DNA from 4 places in the Streptomyces sp. NPDC001068 genome. Region 2 is predicted to be linked to each of the others. Evidence: riboswitches for the same ligand, from Rfam matches in the RefSeq annotation. Region 2 holds a riboswitch; each other region holds the start of a gene.
What was found. A riboswitch is a leader RNA that binds a small molecule or an ion and turns the genes downstream of it on or off. The one in region 2 is predicted to bind cyclic di-AMP.
Positions count from the first base shown of each region.

Region 1: linked by a shared signal. The riboswitch ahead of ACFY3I_RS33650 (C40 family peptidase) and the one ahead of ACFY3I_RS08250 (NlpC/P60 family protein) in region 2 are both predicted to bind cyclic di-AMP.
Region 3: linked by a shared signal. The riboswitch ahead of ACFY3I_RS04815 (M23 family metallopeptidase) and the one ahead of ACFY3I_RS08250 (NlpC/P60 family protein) in region 2 are both predicted to bind cyclic di-AMP.
Region 4: linked by a shared signal. The riboswitch ahead of ACFY3I_RS24665 (M23 family metallopeptidase) and the one ahead of ACFY3I_RS08250 (NlpC/P60 family protein) in region 2 are both predicted to bind cyclic di-AMP.

Region 1 is NZ_JBIAYD010000013.1:190,342-193,964, forward strand. Features, by position in the region: gene ACFY3I_RS33640 (helix-turn-helix domain-containing protein) at 1-797, opposite strand, end outside; gene ACFY3I_RS33645 (ATP-binding protein) at 1,010-1,468, shown strand; gene ACFY3I_RS33650 (C40 family peptidase) at 1,512-1,985, opposite strand; cyclic di-AMP (ydaO/yuaA leader) riboswitch at 1,989-2,202, opposite strand; gene ACFY3I_RS33655 (hypothetical protein) at 2,534-2,842, opposite strand; gene ACFY3I_RS33660 (ATP-dependent Clp protease proteolytic subunit) at 2,850-3,485, opposite strand.
Region 2 is NZ_JBIAYD010000002.1:702,022-705,644, forward strand. Features, by position in the region: gene ACFY3I_RS08245 (DUF1996 domain-containing protein) at 1-1,878, opposite strand, end outside; cyclic di-AMP (ydaO/yuaA leader) riboswitch at 2,224-2,398, shown strand; gene ACFY3I_RS08250 (NlpC/P60 family protein) at 2,407-3,623, shown strand, end outside.
Region 3 is NZ_JBIAYD010000001.1:1,119,977-1,123,599, forward strand. Features, by position in the region: gene ACFY3I_RS04805 (HPr family phosphocarrier protein) at 28-309, shown strand; gene ACFY3I_RS04810 (GntR family transcriptional regulator) at 627-1,322, opposite strand; gene ACFY3I_RS04815 (M23 family metallopeptidase) at 1,535-2,290, opposite strand; cyclic di-AMP (ydaO/yuaA leader) riboswitch at 2,303-2,466, opposite strand; gene ACFY3I_RS04820 (M16 family metallopeptidase) at 2,667-3,623, opposite strand, start outside.
Region 4 is NZ_JBIAYD010000008.1:457,521-461,143, reverse strand. Features, by position in the region: gene ACFY3I_RS24670 (aldo/keto reductase) at 1-553, opposite strand, end outside; gene ACFY3I_RS24665 (M23 family metallopeptidase) at 795-1,829, opposite strand; cyclic di-AMP (ydaO/yuaA leader) riboswitch at 1,837-1,997, opposite strand; gene ACFY3I_RS24660 (PP2C family protein-serine/threonine phosphatase) at 2,266-3,360, opposite strand; tRNA gene ACFY3I_RS24655 (tRNA-Met) at 3,555-3,623, opposite strand, start outside.

The DNA.
Region 1 (3,623 bases), on a different contig from region 2:
TGAAGGGAGTTGAAGGCCTCCGTGTAGGACTGGAGGTCTTCTTTCCGTTCGAGGTAGAGGCTACTCGTCAACTGGTCGAGAACAACCACGTCCAGATCAGAAGTGCTCGGAAATGAGAAGATTACGAAAGGCCCGGTGATGCCGATATGCGCTCCGGCCGAGAACGGCAGCACCTGGAGCCGTACCTGGGGCAGCCGGGCCGCCGCCGCCAGCCGCTCCAGCTGACGCGCCATCACCCCCGGGCCGCCCACCTCCCGGCGCAGCACGGCCTCGTCCAGCACCGCGCTCAGCTCCAGCGGCGGATGGTTTCGCAGCACGTCCTGCCTGGCCAGACGCACCTTCACGAGGGCGTCCAGCGCCTCGTCGTCGAGCCCGTCGACGGCCGCCCGGGTCACGGCGCGCGCGTACTCCGGGGTCTGCAGCAGCCCCGGCACGACGGAGGTCTCCAGCGTGCGCATGGCGCGGGCCTGCGACTCCAGGCTGATGAAATCGCGATAGGTGGGCGGCAGGACCCCGCGATAGGCGTGCCACCAGTGGTGCCGCCCGGCGGTGTCCTCCGACCCCGCCAACACCAGCAGCAACTCGCGCAGTTGTTCCTCGGCCACACCGTAGGCGTCGAGGAGTAACCGCACATCGGCCGGTTTCACACCACTGGCGCCGGTTTCGATCCGGCTCACCTTCGACTGATGCCAGCCCACCAGGCGGGCGGCCTCGCCGCTCGTGAGGCCGGCGCCGGTGCGCAGTGTGCGCAGCTCGGCGCCGAGTTTCCGGCGGCGCACCGCGGGACCGTTCTGCATGGGCTACTCCTTACTCCTTCCGGGTCACCCAAATACGCTCTGAGGTCGCAGAGTTCACCGCATCGAGCGACAGATATATGCATATCTTGGTGGATCGCTCCCCTGGCCGCCCCGGTAATGGCAGTCTGGCGAAGAAGCACCAGTCCGGGACCGTACTCGAACCATCCGCACCGTGTCGGACCACGGTCCCGTGGGAAAGGGACGACGTCGCCATGGCAGACCACCTGGAAGCATCCATCACTCTGCCGAGCGATCCCGCCTCGGTGTCCACGGCCCGTTCCTACGCGCTTGGCACCCTCGCGGAATGGGGGCTGTCACCCCGGACGGAGACCGCGGACACCATCCGCCTCATCGTCTCCGAGCTCGCCACCAACGCGGTGCAGCACACCTTCGGGCAGTCCCCCACCTTCACGGTGGACCTCGTCCTCGACCGTGACGAACGGCTGCGCATCGGCGTCACGGACAGCCACCCGCGCTTCCCCAAGAGACTCCCGGCCGCGGTCCAGCAGGACAACGGGCGCGGCATGGTCATCATCCGCTGGCTCACCGCGGAGTGCGGTGGCAGGCTCCGGGTGCGTCCCACCCGGGAGGGCGGGAAGACCGTCTTCATCGAGCTGCCCTGGGCCGTCCCGGCCGGCACGGTCACCGCGGCCGGCCAACAGGAACCGTAGCCCTGAGTTCCTGCCGGCCGGCCGCGGGGTGGTTCCGGGCGGGTCAGCTGACCCGGCCGTACCAGACGCTGCGCGTCCAGATCTTCTGGAGCTTCACCACGTCCCCGGTCTTCGGGGCGTGCCAGATCTTTCCCTTCCCGGCGTAGATGCCGACGTGGTACACGCTGGAGCCCGAGTGGAAGAAGACCAGGTCCCCGGCCTTGCGGTTGCCGGCCGAGATGTGACGGGTCTTGTTGTACTGCTGGGCCGCCGTACGCGGGAGCTTCTTGCCCGCCTTCTTGAACGAGTACAGCGTGAGCCCGGAGCAGTCGAACCGGTTCGGTCCGGTGGCACCCCACCTGTAGGGCGAGCCCTTCTTCGAGGCCGCGACCTGAAGTGCCTTCGTCGCCATCGTGGCGGCCGAGGCGTCGGAGGCGACACCGGGGATCACGATGGAGCCGCCCACGGCGGCGATGGTGAGTGCCGAGGCCGTGCCGGCCCGTGCCATCAGCGACGGGACACGATTGAGCGCAGTCATGCGCAACCCTTCGTCAGCCGCCTGTGAAGGATGACCTGTCGGATTCGGGCTGGCGAAGTTGCCCGGCCGTGTTTCCACGGCTTCACCCCAAGGGCTGCGCGGTCCGGTCGGACTTCGACCGTGCCGGCGACCCGTCGTGCTCGGGTCCTCCACTCCTGCCGATCCACTTCCGTCGACCGGTCATCCGGGCGGCGGCAGGACTCGGCGTCCGCCCGGATCGCCCCGCCGCTGTGGCGGGGGCTTGTCGTCAGACAGGGATCTTCACCTACGTGTGTCCGAAAATCCCAACGGAACCGGTTATTTGTGGGGTTACTCACCACCCACCCGTTCGGGTGGACAGGGGTGTGTTCGAATATTCGTCAACTGGCCTGCGTAGCCCCGGACCTGCGGCGCAGCCCCTCGCGGGCGCTCTCTCGCGCGCATCCTGAGCGGTCTCGTCGGTCAGGTAAAACCACGCCACGCTCCGCCGAACAGCCGTAACCCCTTTGGGTCGTTTCAACTCCGGCCCCGTCGGCCGGTGGACGTGGTGCACCGGACTTCGGCGGGCCTCACCGTACGCAGTCGGGCGGGAGTACGACGCGCGCGGTCCGGCGCTCACCGTCGAGCACCCGCAAAGCGCGTGCCAGCGTGTCCCCGTGGAGCTCCGACTCGCCCCGCCCGTGCATCAGGGCGAGCGCGTCGCGCAGCTCTGCCGCCGCGCGCACCAGCGCCTGCGCGGCGCGCAGCCCACGATAGGTGTCCTCGTTCTGTGCCGGGTTGATCCGGCCCAGCAGGTCGACGACGTCCAGGTAGCGGTCGATCAGCTCGCCCTCGGCCCGGGTCAGCGCGGGCAGCGGTGGCAGCTCCGGCAGCGGCATCGGGCGCTCACCCCGCGTCCGGCAGGCCGAGCATGCTCCTGCGGCTGGGCACGACGCGGTCCACCAGCCCGTACGCCAGCGCGGCCGGCGCGTCCAGTACGAGGTCCCGCTCCAGATCCCGGTGGACCTGGGCGGCGGTACGCCCGGTGTGCCGGACGAGCATCTCCTCCAGCAGCGCTCGGGTCCGCTCCAACTCCGCCACCTGGATGGCCAGATCACTCGGCCGGCCCTGTACCGGTTCCGGCAGCGACGGCTGCCGGAGCACGATCCGCGCGCCCGGCAGCATGGACCGTTTGCCCGGGGTGCCCGCCGCGAGCAGCACCGCGGCCGACGCCCCGGCCTGGCCCAGGCAGATCGTCTCCACGTCGCAGGTGACGTACCCGACGGTGTCGTAGATCGCGGTCATCGCGCTGAACGAGCCGCCCGGGGAGTTGATGTACAGCGAGATGTCCCGGTCCGGCGAGGCGTGCTCCAGGTGCATGAACTGCGCCGTCACGTCGTTGGCGGAGGTCTCGTCGACGGGTGTGCCGAGAAAGACGATCCGCTCCTCCAGCAGCTTCGCGTACGGATCCAGGGTGCGCTGCCCGGCGGGGGTGCGTTCGGTGAACTCGGGCAGGACGTAGCGGGCGGACGGTCGGGTCATGGCGTACCCCTCCTCGCGGCTGAGCTGTCTCAGCGGCCGAACTCTCGGTAAGGAACGTACAGGATGTACAGAACGCTGGGAGGGTGTCGAGCCGGGATTCCGCTGTCGCCGAACAAGATGTGCTGTCCGGGGCGCCCC
Region 2 (3,623 bases):
CAGTCCGCCGAAGACGGCCGGCCACAGGTGGGCGCCCGTCTCGGCGAGATCGCCCTGGACGGCCTGCGGCTCCGTCTGGGGCACGGTGGACGGGGACTCCTGGCCCGCCGGAGCGGCGCCGGCCGCCGTCGCCGTGTCGGCCGGGGCCACGGTCTCGGGCCGGTCGGTCGGCCGGCTGATGACGCCGCCTCCGGTGCCCGAGGACTTCTTGGGCGAAGCGCTCGCGTAGACGTGCGGCAGACCGGTGCCGCCGGAGTCGGTCTTCGTGGCGGACGGCTCCGCCGGGGGCTCGGAGGGCTCGGCGCCCCCGGTCTCGGCTGGCGGTTCGGCCGGGGCCGCCGTGTCGCTCGGTTCGGTGACCGGGCTCGCGGTGTCCGACGGCGGGTCCTGCGGGCTCGCCGACTCGGACGGGTCGGGCTCGGCGCTCTGCGACGGCGGCTGCTCGCCGGCCCCGGCCCCGCAGGTGCGGCCGGAGTTGATGCAGTCGACCATCTTCCGCATCAGGTCCTCGTCGAAGACGTTGATGAAGTCGCCGTGGTCGGTCACCGGCTTGTGGAGCTGCTCGGGGAACGAGTCCACCGCGAACAGCGGGACCGTACGGCCGCCGTCCTGAAGGCTCGGCGCGTCCACGGCGTAGACGATGCGCTGCACCAGCTGCGGGATGGCCTGGAAGCCGTTCGGGCAGCTGCCGTCGGCGGCCTCGAACGCCACGTGGGTGCGGTGGTTGGCGCTGTCGATGTTCCGGCCGTCCCAGCAGCTCTGGAACCTGAACGTGCGCACCACGTCACTGCCCTTGGGGCACAGCGGGTACTTGTCCTTGAGCTGCCGGTCCTCGAAACCGGTGCAGCTCCAGGAGGCGTTGGCGTTGGCCGGGCCGTTGACGAAGGACTTGGCGTCACCGGTGATGATGCGCAGCAGCCGCGGCATCTCGGTGACCTTCGAGGTCGGGTTCCCCTCGAAAGTGAGGGTGACCTCCTTCGCCGTCACGATCTGCCCGGCGTTGCCCTCGGTACCGCCGCCCGGCTTGTCGGCGTCCCGCTCCTGCTTGCCGTTCTGCAGCCGCAGCACCGGCCAGTAGTACGTCGACCTGTCGCCCCGGTCCGCACAGCTGGTGTCGGCCTTCGCGAGGTCGTCGTCGCTGGCGAACGCGTTGTTGGACTGGTTGCCGATGTAGTCGTGGAAGTGGTGGGCGCCGTTGGAGACGCCGGGCGCCACGATCACGTTGTCCGAGTTGAACAGGCCGTTGGCGTTGACCCCGCAGCTGGAGGAGAAGGTGCCGGTGGAGCCGCCGGACCGCTCGGCCGGGTTCGCGACGTTGGGCTGCACACCGGTGATGTCGGCGTAGTCGGCGGCGACCGGGCCGTTGCCGCCCTGCCCTCCGACGCCCGTGCCGGCACTCGCGCTCGCGCTCGCACTCGCGCCCTGGCCCGGTGTCTCACCGCCCTGCGGCGAGGCGGACTGGCCGCCGCCCTGGTCCGAGGAGTGCAGCGTGCACGCCGCGAGGTCGTCGAGGCCCTGGGGCCGGTCCCCCTCGCGGTCGATGGCGTCGGCGATGCGCTGGAGGGACTCGGAGCGCTTCTCCTTCAGCGGCTCCAGGATCGTCCGGTCGGCGGCACCGGGGTCCTGCTGGATCGCCGCCGCCGAGTCCTTGAGCTGCTGGTAGGCGGCCACGATCTGCTGGTCCAGTTGCGCGAGTTCACCGTCGACGTCGGCACGGGCCGCGTCGGGCACGTCGGTCAGACGGCTTCCGACGTCGGGGCAGTAGACGGTGGGCGCGGACAGCACCTGAGCGTTGGCGGTCGCTCCGGACTGGTCCGAACCCCCTTCGGTGGCCGAGGCGTAGACGTTCACCGCGACCAGTGTTCCGCCACCGAGCATCAGGGCGACCGCTGCGAAGGTCGCGCGTTGTGCGCCGGTCGGGCGTCTGCGCCTGTTGGGTCTCAAGGTCGTTCCCCTGCGTGTCGTGGTCGGCCGGGCATGGAAATCCCCCCGCCTGATACGCGGCGCGGCGCCTCCGTGTTCAACCACCCCACGAATTCACGGTGTTCTCATAGGAAGCAGCCCGTGGGACCGCCCGCGGCAGCGCCCCCCGCCGTCGAGCACTACGACGAACATCACAATTACGTATCGGACATTAGCCACTCCAACCTTCACACGAGTGACACAAGTTGGCTAAGTTGACGGGCAGGCCGTTCGGCTCCCCCCGGCGAATCCCGCCGGGCCGCGCGGCCTCCGCCCAATCCGGTGCCCAACGGGGCCTCCCGGAGCCGGGGACCCAACGGAACCACTGGGGTGAATCGGCCGACCGCCTTCTCAGGCAGGGGCCGTAGGGCATGCCTTCCGGATCGACCCGCCCGAACCCGACAGCTAACCCGGTCGGCGGAGTACGGAAGGAGCACGACCCCCATGGCGCCCGAGAGCCGTGACGAGGTTCGACAGCGGATCGACAACCTCTACGACCAGGCCGAGAACGCCACCGGGAACTACAACGCCACGCGCGCGATGAACGGGGGCTCGCGGTCCCGCGGTGTCCCGCTGTTCAAGCGGCCCCGGCGTGACGACCCGGGCCTCGAGAGCATCGCGCGGGAGTGGTTCGACACGGCACGCTCACGGCTCGGGCCGAGCGTCCCCGCTGCGCTGCCGGCCGACCGGCAGCCCGCCCGCCCCGGACCACGCCGGCCCGTCAGCCCGATGGCGGCCGACCTGCTCGGCCAGGTGGAGGGCTCCGGCCCGTCCCGGCCTGAGCTGACCGCGGGACCCTCCGCGAACAGTGACATCGAGGTCGTCCGCGAGCCGGCGGCGCGCCCCGGGCGGGAACTGACGGCCGGGTCCCCCGCGGCCCTGCCGCCCGGCTCGTCCGACGCGCCCAGGGCACTGCCCGCCGCCGCGCCGCGGCGCGCCACGCCCGGCACGTCCAAGACCAGGAGCCAGCTGAAGATCGCCAAGGCGCGGGAGCTGCTGTCGCAGCGCACCGGACAGCGGGCGGTCGCGGCGCTCGAACCGGCCGCGCCCGCCCAGGCCCCGCAGGCGGCACCGGTCGCCCAGGCCCTCTGGACCACGCCCGAGGCCCGGGTCCCGGCGCGGCGGCCGGCTCCCGCCGGGGCGCCGGGACGATACGGCGACACCGGAGCGTCGCCGGAGACGGCCGTGACGGACACCGGGGGCATCCCGATCGTGTCCCCGACGGACACCGGCACCTTCCGGATCATCACCCCGGGCAGCGCACCGTCCCGGCTTCCGGCGGCCCCGCCCGGTTTCCGGGTCATGACGCCGGGCGGCACCGGCGACGTGCCGGCCGCGCCCGCCATGGACACCGCTCCGCCCCCCACCGCGACCCTCGGCGACACCGGTTCCTTCCGGGTCATGACGCCGGGCGCCACCGGCACGTTCCCGATGCCGGACGACACGGGTGCCTTCCCGGCCGCGACCCCGGCGAACACGGAGGCCTTCCCGGCCGGGGTCCCCGCGGACACGGCTGCATTCCAAGCCACGGCCTCCGCGGACATGGGCCCCTTCCAGACCATGGCCCCGGCCGACATGGGTGCCTTCCAGACCATGGCCCCCACCGACATGGGCGCCTTCCAGACCATGGCCCCCACCGACATGGGCGCCTTCCAGACCAT
Region 3 (3,623 bases), on a different contig from region 2:
ACCCTGAAAACCGAAGGGCAGCATCACATGGCTGAGCGCCGCGTCAACGTCGGCTGGGCCGAGGGCCTCCACGCCCGCCCCGCTTCCATCTTCGTCCGAGCCGCCACGGCCACAGGCGTCCCGGTGACCATCGCCAAGGCCGGGGGCGACCCCGTCAACGCGGCCTCCATGCTGGCTGTCCTGGGCCTGGGTGCGCAGGGCGGCGAGGAGATCGTCCTCGCCTCCGACGCCGAGGGCGCGGACGCCGCTCTCGACCGCCTGGCCAAGCTGGTCGGCGAGGGTCTCGAGGAACTCCCCGAGACCGTCTGAGCCGCACGGCTCCCGCACCACCGGGCCGCGCCACCCCTGCGAGGGCGGCGCGGCCCCGCCGTTTCCGCCGTGCGGGTTTCCGGCGTCCGGGTTTCCGTCGTCTGCCGTTCCCGTTGTTCCGGTAGTTCCCGTTGTTTTCGTCGCAGGGATCACGCGGCCTCGGCGGCGGTCGGCGCGGCACCCGTGTTCCACATGGCGCGGGAAAATTCACGCCGGGCACACGAATGGCGCGTCACCGGGAATTACCGGCACGCACAGATAAAGGCAGCGGAAAGACCGCTCCGCCGAATTACATCTCTTTGTATACGGCGCCCGTGTTAATGCCGCGGGCCCGACATGTTTACGGGATGTTGCGAAGTCCTCACACCACCGCCCCGGTCCGTGCCGCCGGAGAAGCGCAGCCGGTGGGAGAGCGTGGACCGCTCGGTGTGCAGCGCGGTGAGCGCCCGCGCGCGCTCGCCGTCGCCGCGCGCCACCGCGTCCACGATGGCGCCGTGCTCGGCCCAGGACCCCACCGGGTCGGCGGGCGCCGCGACGACGTACATCCAGGCGATCTTGTGCCGCAGTTGGGTGAGTGCCGAGGTCAGGGCATGACTGCCGGTCGCCTGGGCGAGCGTCTCGTGGAACCAGCCGCCCAGCGACCGCAGATCCTCGCTGCCGCCCCTGCGGGCCCGCTCCTGACCCAGCCTGACCAGTCCGCGCAGCACCTTGAGGTGCGCCTCGGTACGGCGCTGCGCGGCCCGGGAGGCGCCGAGCGGCTCCAGGAGCAGACGCATCTCCAGCAGGTCGGCGGCCTCCTGCTCGGTCGGTTCCACGACGCACGCGCCCGCGTGCCGGCGCGTCACCACGAACCCCTCGGCCTCCAGGGTGCGCAGGGCCTCGCGGACGGGGACGCGCGAGACGCCGTAGCGGCGGGCCAGGACTTCCTCGGTGAGCCGGCTGCCGCGCTCATGGACCCCCGCGACGATGTCGTCCCGGATCGCCGTGCATACCGAGTGCGCCGGAATACGCATGTCCGACCTCCGCCCTGGTCCCCGTGAAAAGCCGCCGAGTGACGTCCGTTCCGTGACTCTATTGCAATGGGCCGGAATTTCCGAAGGGGGCCTTGAATCCATGCGTATTTTTTGGACACCGAGGTCACGGAAACGACGAAAGCCCCGGCGTGGAGGCCGGGGCTTTCGGAAAGCTCGTCGGACGGCGTCACATGCTTGCCGCCGCGCTCGGGTCAGACGTCGACGCCGTGCTTGCGGAGGTAGGCGACCGGGTCGACGTCCGAGCCGTACTCCGGGGTCGTACGAGCCTCGAAGTGGAGGTGGGGGCCGGTCACGTTGCCGGTCGCGCCGGACAGGGCTATCCGCTCGCCCGGGGTGACCTTCTGGCCCACCGAGACACCGATCGACGACAGGTGGCCGTACTGGGTGTACATGCCGTCGGCCATCTTGATGACGATCTGGTTGCCGTACGACCCGCCCCAGCCGGTGGAGACCACCGTGCCGGTACCGACCGCGTGCACCTCGGTGCCGGTGGCCGCGTGGAAGTCGATGCCCGTGTGGGCGCCGGAGGACCACAGGGAGCCGCCGGTCTTGTAGCCGGTGGAGACGTACGAGTCGGTGACCGGCACGACGAAGGCGTTGAGACGCTTGCGCTCGGCCTCCCGCGCGGCACGCGCCGCGGCCGCGTGCTCCTTCTCGGCCTTCGCCGCGGCCTTCTCGCGGGCCGCCTTCTCGGCCGCCTCGCGCTCGGCGGCGGCCGTCTGCGCGGCGGCCTGGGCGTCGATCTGTTCGACGACCGAGTCACTGACCGTGATCACCGGCGTGAGGCCGGTCTGCTGGACGGAGTTCTCCGCGGCGAGCGCGGGGGCCGCCGAGACGGTGCCGATGACACCGGTGGTGGTGAGGGCCGCGATGCCGGCGGCCTGCGCGGTGGTGCGCTTCACCCGGCCGGGACGACGGTGCTTCCCGGAGGCGCACATGAACGCCATGTAGAGGCTGGTCCTTTCCTTCCCTCTCGCCTACCGGGTTAGCTGACGGGTTCGGAGCAGGAAGGTCTCCTACGGGCCCCCTCGCGACTAGCGCGGGCGCCCGATTCACCCCAGGGACTGCGTGGGTCCCCGGCTCCCCTGGCTCGCGCCGTACGGGGACTCGGCGATGACTGTCCGGTGCCGCGGGCGCGGCGCAGTGTCGTGCGGACAGCCTGGAAGAACCTACGAGGGCGTCCTCGCAATCCTCAAACGGAACGCGGATTTTGTCGCGCATCCCACAGGGCAGACAGGCAACCTCCGCACCAATCCGGACATTTCAGAGCCCTGGTGGCCGGGTGGTCACCAGGGCTCCGTTCACGCGCGGGGCGTCGCCCGGCTACTCCGCGGCGACGACCGTCACTTCGCCGATGCCGAGGGCCTCGACCGGCTCCCTGATCTGCGCCGCGTCGCCGACCAGGACGGTGACCAGGTGGTCGACCGGGAAGGCGTTCACGACCGCCGCGGTGGCCTCCACGGTGCCGGTGGCGGCCAGTTGCCGGTAGAGCGTGGCCTGGAAGTCGTCCGGCAGGTGCTGCTCGACCTGGTCGGCCAGGGTGCCGGCGACGGCCGCCGCGGTCTCGTACTTCAGCGGCGCCACGCCGACCAGGTTCTGCACGGCGACGTCGCGCTCGGCGTCGGTGAGTCCGCCGGAGGCGAGGGTGCGCAGCACCGTCCACAGGTCCTGGAGCGCCGGGCCGGTGTTCGGGGTGTCCACGGAGCCGCTGATGGCGAGCATCGAGGCGCCGCTGCCGTCGGGGGCGGACCGCAGCACCTGCCCGAAGGCGCGGACGCCGTAGGTGTAGCCCTTCTCCTCGCGCAGGACACGGTCCAGGCGGGAGGTGAGGGTGCCGCCCAGGCAGTAGGTGCCGAGCACCTGGGCGGGCCAGACCCGGTCGTGCCGGTCGGCGCCCACGCGGCCGATGAGCAGCTGGGTCTGGACGGCGCCGGGGCGGTCCACGATGACGACCCGGCCGGTGTCGTCCGCGGAGACCTGGGGCACCGGCCGGGGCCGGCCGGCGGTGCCGTGCCAGGCGCCCAGGGTCTGGCCGAGCAGTTCGTCCAGGTCGATGCCGGTCAGGTCGCCGACGACGACCGCGGTGGCGGTGGCGGGCCGTACGTGCCGGTCGTAGAACCCGCGCACGGCGGCCGCGTCGATCTTCTCGACGGTGTCCTCGGTGCCCTGGCGAGGCCGGGACATCCGCGCGGTCGACGGGAACAGCTCCTTGTAGAGCTGCTTGGCGGCCCGGCGGCTGGGGTTGGCCAGCTCGTGCGGGATCTCGTCGAGCCGGTTGCG
Region 4 (3,623 bases), on a different contig from region 2:
CGCGGTCGGAGAGGTCCAGCGACTCCTGGAGCCGCTCGGCGGTGATGTTGGAGGCGGCGATGTGCCGGACCTTGCCCGCGCGCACCAGTTCGTCCAGGGCACCGACGATCTCCTCGACCGGGATCTCGGGCTTGTCGAAGTGGGTGTAGTAGAGGTCGATGTAGTCGGTCCCCAGGCGCCGCAGTGAGGCGTCCGCGGCGGCCTTGATGTTGGCGCCCGACAGACCCGGGTAGTCGGGGTGCTGGCTGACCTTCGTCGCGATGACGACGTCCGAGCGGTTGCCGCGCGCCTTGACCCACTTGCCGATGACGGTCTCGGACTCGCCGCCCTGGTGGCCCTCGATCCAGGCCGAGTAAGAGTCGGCGGTGTCCACGAAGTTGCCGCCCGCTGCCGTGTACGCGTCGAGGACGGCGAAGGACGTGGCCTCGTCGGCGGTCCAGCCGAAGACGTTGCCGCCCAGGCAGAGCGGGAATACCTCCAGGTCGGAGGCACCGAGCTTGCGCAGAGGGCGGGAAGCGGAGGGGGAGGCGGAGGAGTCCGGAGTAGAGGTCATGCCTCAGTTCAACATCGTCGGCCGGGGGTCCGATGCCGCCACAACGCGAAGTTCTCGTAAAAGCGGAAGGCGTCGCTGCGGAAGGCGTTCTCGTAAAAGCGGAAGGCGTCGCGACGGAAGGCGTTCTCGCAAATGCGGAAGGCGTCGCCCGGTCCCGGACACCGTCCCCCGGACGCACCGGACCGGCAGCCCTGACGTCGGGGGGTCGTCGTCAGGGCCGCCGGGGATCAGTGGGGGTCCGTCAGGGGTTCAGGCCCTTGCCGCGCAGCCAGGTCATCGGGTCGATGCCGGTGGCCTGGCCGCCGGGGTGGACCTCCAGGTGGAGGTGCGGGCCGGTGACGTTGCCGGTGGCGCCGACCCGCCCGATGACGTCACCGGTGGCGACCTTCTGGCCGACCTTGACGCCGATCGAGGACTGGTGGCAGAACCACAGCTCGGTGCCGTCGTCGAGGGTGAGGATCGTGCGGTAGCCGTACGAGCCGGCCCAGCCGGCCTCCGTGACGGTGCCGCTGTGCACGGCCTTGATCAGGGTCCCGGTGGGGGCGGCGAAGTCGAGGCCGGTGTGGTAGCCGGAGGCCCACATGGAGCCGGCCTGGCCGAAGGTGCCGGTGATCGTGTAGGAGACGACCGGCAGCGTGTACTGCTTGGCCAGCGCGGCGAGCCGCTTCTGCTCGGCCTGCGCCTTCTCGGCGGCCTGCGCCTTCTCCTTGGCGTCGGCGGCCTGGGTCGCCGCGGCCTTCTCCGCCTTCGCCTCCGCGTCGGAGACCGCCTTGTCGGCGGCGGCGACGGCCTTGGCGGTGGCCTTCACGTCGATCTGGGTCTGCTGCTGCTCGGCCTGGGCGATGATCCGGCTGCGCAGCGCCTCACCGGCGTCGGAGGAGGAGTCGGCGTCGGTGGCGGTCGCCGTGGTGACGCTGCTGAGCGCGGTGGGGGCCGCCTGGTGGCCGCCGTCGTCGCCGAGCAGGGAGTCGACGGAGGACGGCAGGTCGGGCAGCGAGATGGAGACCGGCGGCTTGCCGGTGTTGGCGCTGGCCATGCCGCCCGCGCCGACGGCGGCGATGACGCCGACGCCGAGAACCGTGGAGCTCCGCGCGAGGCCTCCGCCGCGCTGCTTGGCGACGCGGTGCCGGCCGCGTACCGGGGCGAGGGACTCCTCGGTGGGGTTCCACTCCTCCCAGGGGCCCTCGTCGGTGCGCTGTCCACCGAGGCCGTAGGCCTCGGGCTGACGCTGGCTGGGCACGAACGGGGCTGTCGGAGCAGGCCGGTTGGACGCCACGCGGGCGCACTCCTTTCCTTCCGCTGCCTACCGGGTTAGCTGACGGGTTCGGAGCAGGAAGGTCTCCTACGCGCGTATACCGACCGATTTCTACCCGGTGGTATTAGTGCGATTCACCCCAAGGTGGTGGTTCCCCGGTTCCCTTGCGGGATTCGGCGCGTGCGCGCGGAGCCGTCGCGGGTGACGGCTGTGACGACCGCGCTGCGTTATCGAACGTTAATAGACCCGGCTATCAGATTCCAAGCCGTTCTCCTTGATCATTACGCTTTCAAGGCGTGGACTTACCTGCTACGAACGGTCAAAAACGGTCGAGTTGACCATGTGTTCTGTACAGCTCAGGAGTCACAGCAGTTTTGATGGTGACTCAGACGTTATGCGGACGGCTTCCGTCCGCGCACCGTGGGTGACCATCCGCAGTACGGCCCCGTGATCGCGTTCAGGGCCGCCGCACCGCGAGCAGCGCCATGTCGTCCGTCATGCCGCCCCCGGTGTGCCGGCGCACCTCGGCGGCGATCCGGGCCAGCAGCGGACCGGGGGCGGTGAGGGCCCGCCCGGTCAGCCGTCGCTCGGGGTCGTAGAACACGCCGCGCGCGTCCCGCGCCTCGGAGAGGCCGTCGGTGTGCAGCAGCAGCGTGGCCCCGCTCGGGAACGGGTGCTCGGCGGCCCGGTCCGGCCCGTCCCCCAACTCGCCCATCCCCAGCGGCAGCGCGGCCTCCGGCACTCGCACCGGGAAGACCACGCCGTCACCGTGCAGCAGCAGGGGCGGCGGATGTCCCCGGTTGACGATCCGGACCGTGCCGTCCCCGTGCGGGAGTTCGGCGAGCACGGCGGTGGTGAACCCCTCGTACGCGTCGACTCCGCCACGCCGGACGCACTCGCGGGTCATCGCCCGCTCCAGCCGCCCCGCCACCCCCTCCAGGGTGACCTCCTGCTCGGCGGCCTCCCGGAACGCGCCGATGACCACCGCCACCGCGGCGACCGCGCCCATGCCCTTGCCGCGCACGTCGCCGACGACCAGCCGCACGCCGAAGGGGGTGTCCTGGACCGCGTACAGGTCGCCGCCGATGAAGGTGCCCTCCTGGGCCGCCTCGTAGCGCGCGGCGATCTCGAAGCCGCCGATCCGCTCGGCGGGCTCGGGCAGCACCGCCCGCTGCGCCGCCTCGGCGACCTCGCGGGCGGAGGCGAGCCGCCGGTCGCCGAGGCGGACGATCCGGTTGATGCCGGCCGCGAGGGCTGCGACCGTGGCCACGGTCACCATCTCGGTGACGGCGTCCGCGTCCGGCCCGAACCCGAACCGGGCGTGCACGGCGTAGGTGGCGAGGAAGGACGCGATTCCGGTCAGGACGGTGGTGCGCAGGGACGCGAGGGGCGCGGCGATCAGCGGAGCCGCCGTGAAGAAGGGGACGGCCGTGTACCCGACCGGGGTGAGCCTGTCGTAGCAGACGCCGGAGACGATCAGCAGGGCGGGCAGGAACCGGGCCAGGGTGCGAGCGGTCGCGGACCTGCCCTCCTGCGCCTGTCCATGGTCCACCGAACGACTCCCCACATGTCCCGGGTGTCCGAAGCGTGTCCGTCCAGATTTGCGGCTGCGAGCGGGCGGGGGCGAATGCTGTGGGCCGGGCGGATGAGCACGGACGGGTGTGATGACGGACACGTACCGGGCACGCGCCGCCGTACGACTCAGGGCCGGAATCCTGATTCTCGGATTCCGGCCCTGGTCTTCAGTAGCGGGGACAGGATTTGAACCTGCGACCTCTGGGTTATGAGCCCAGCGAGCTACCGAGCTGCTCCACC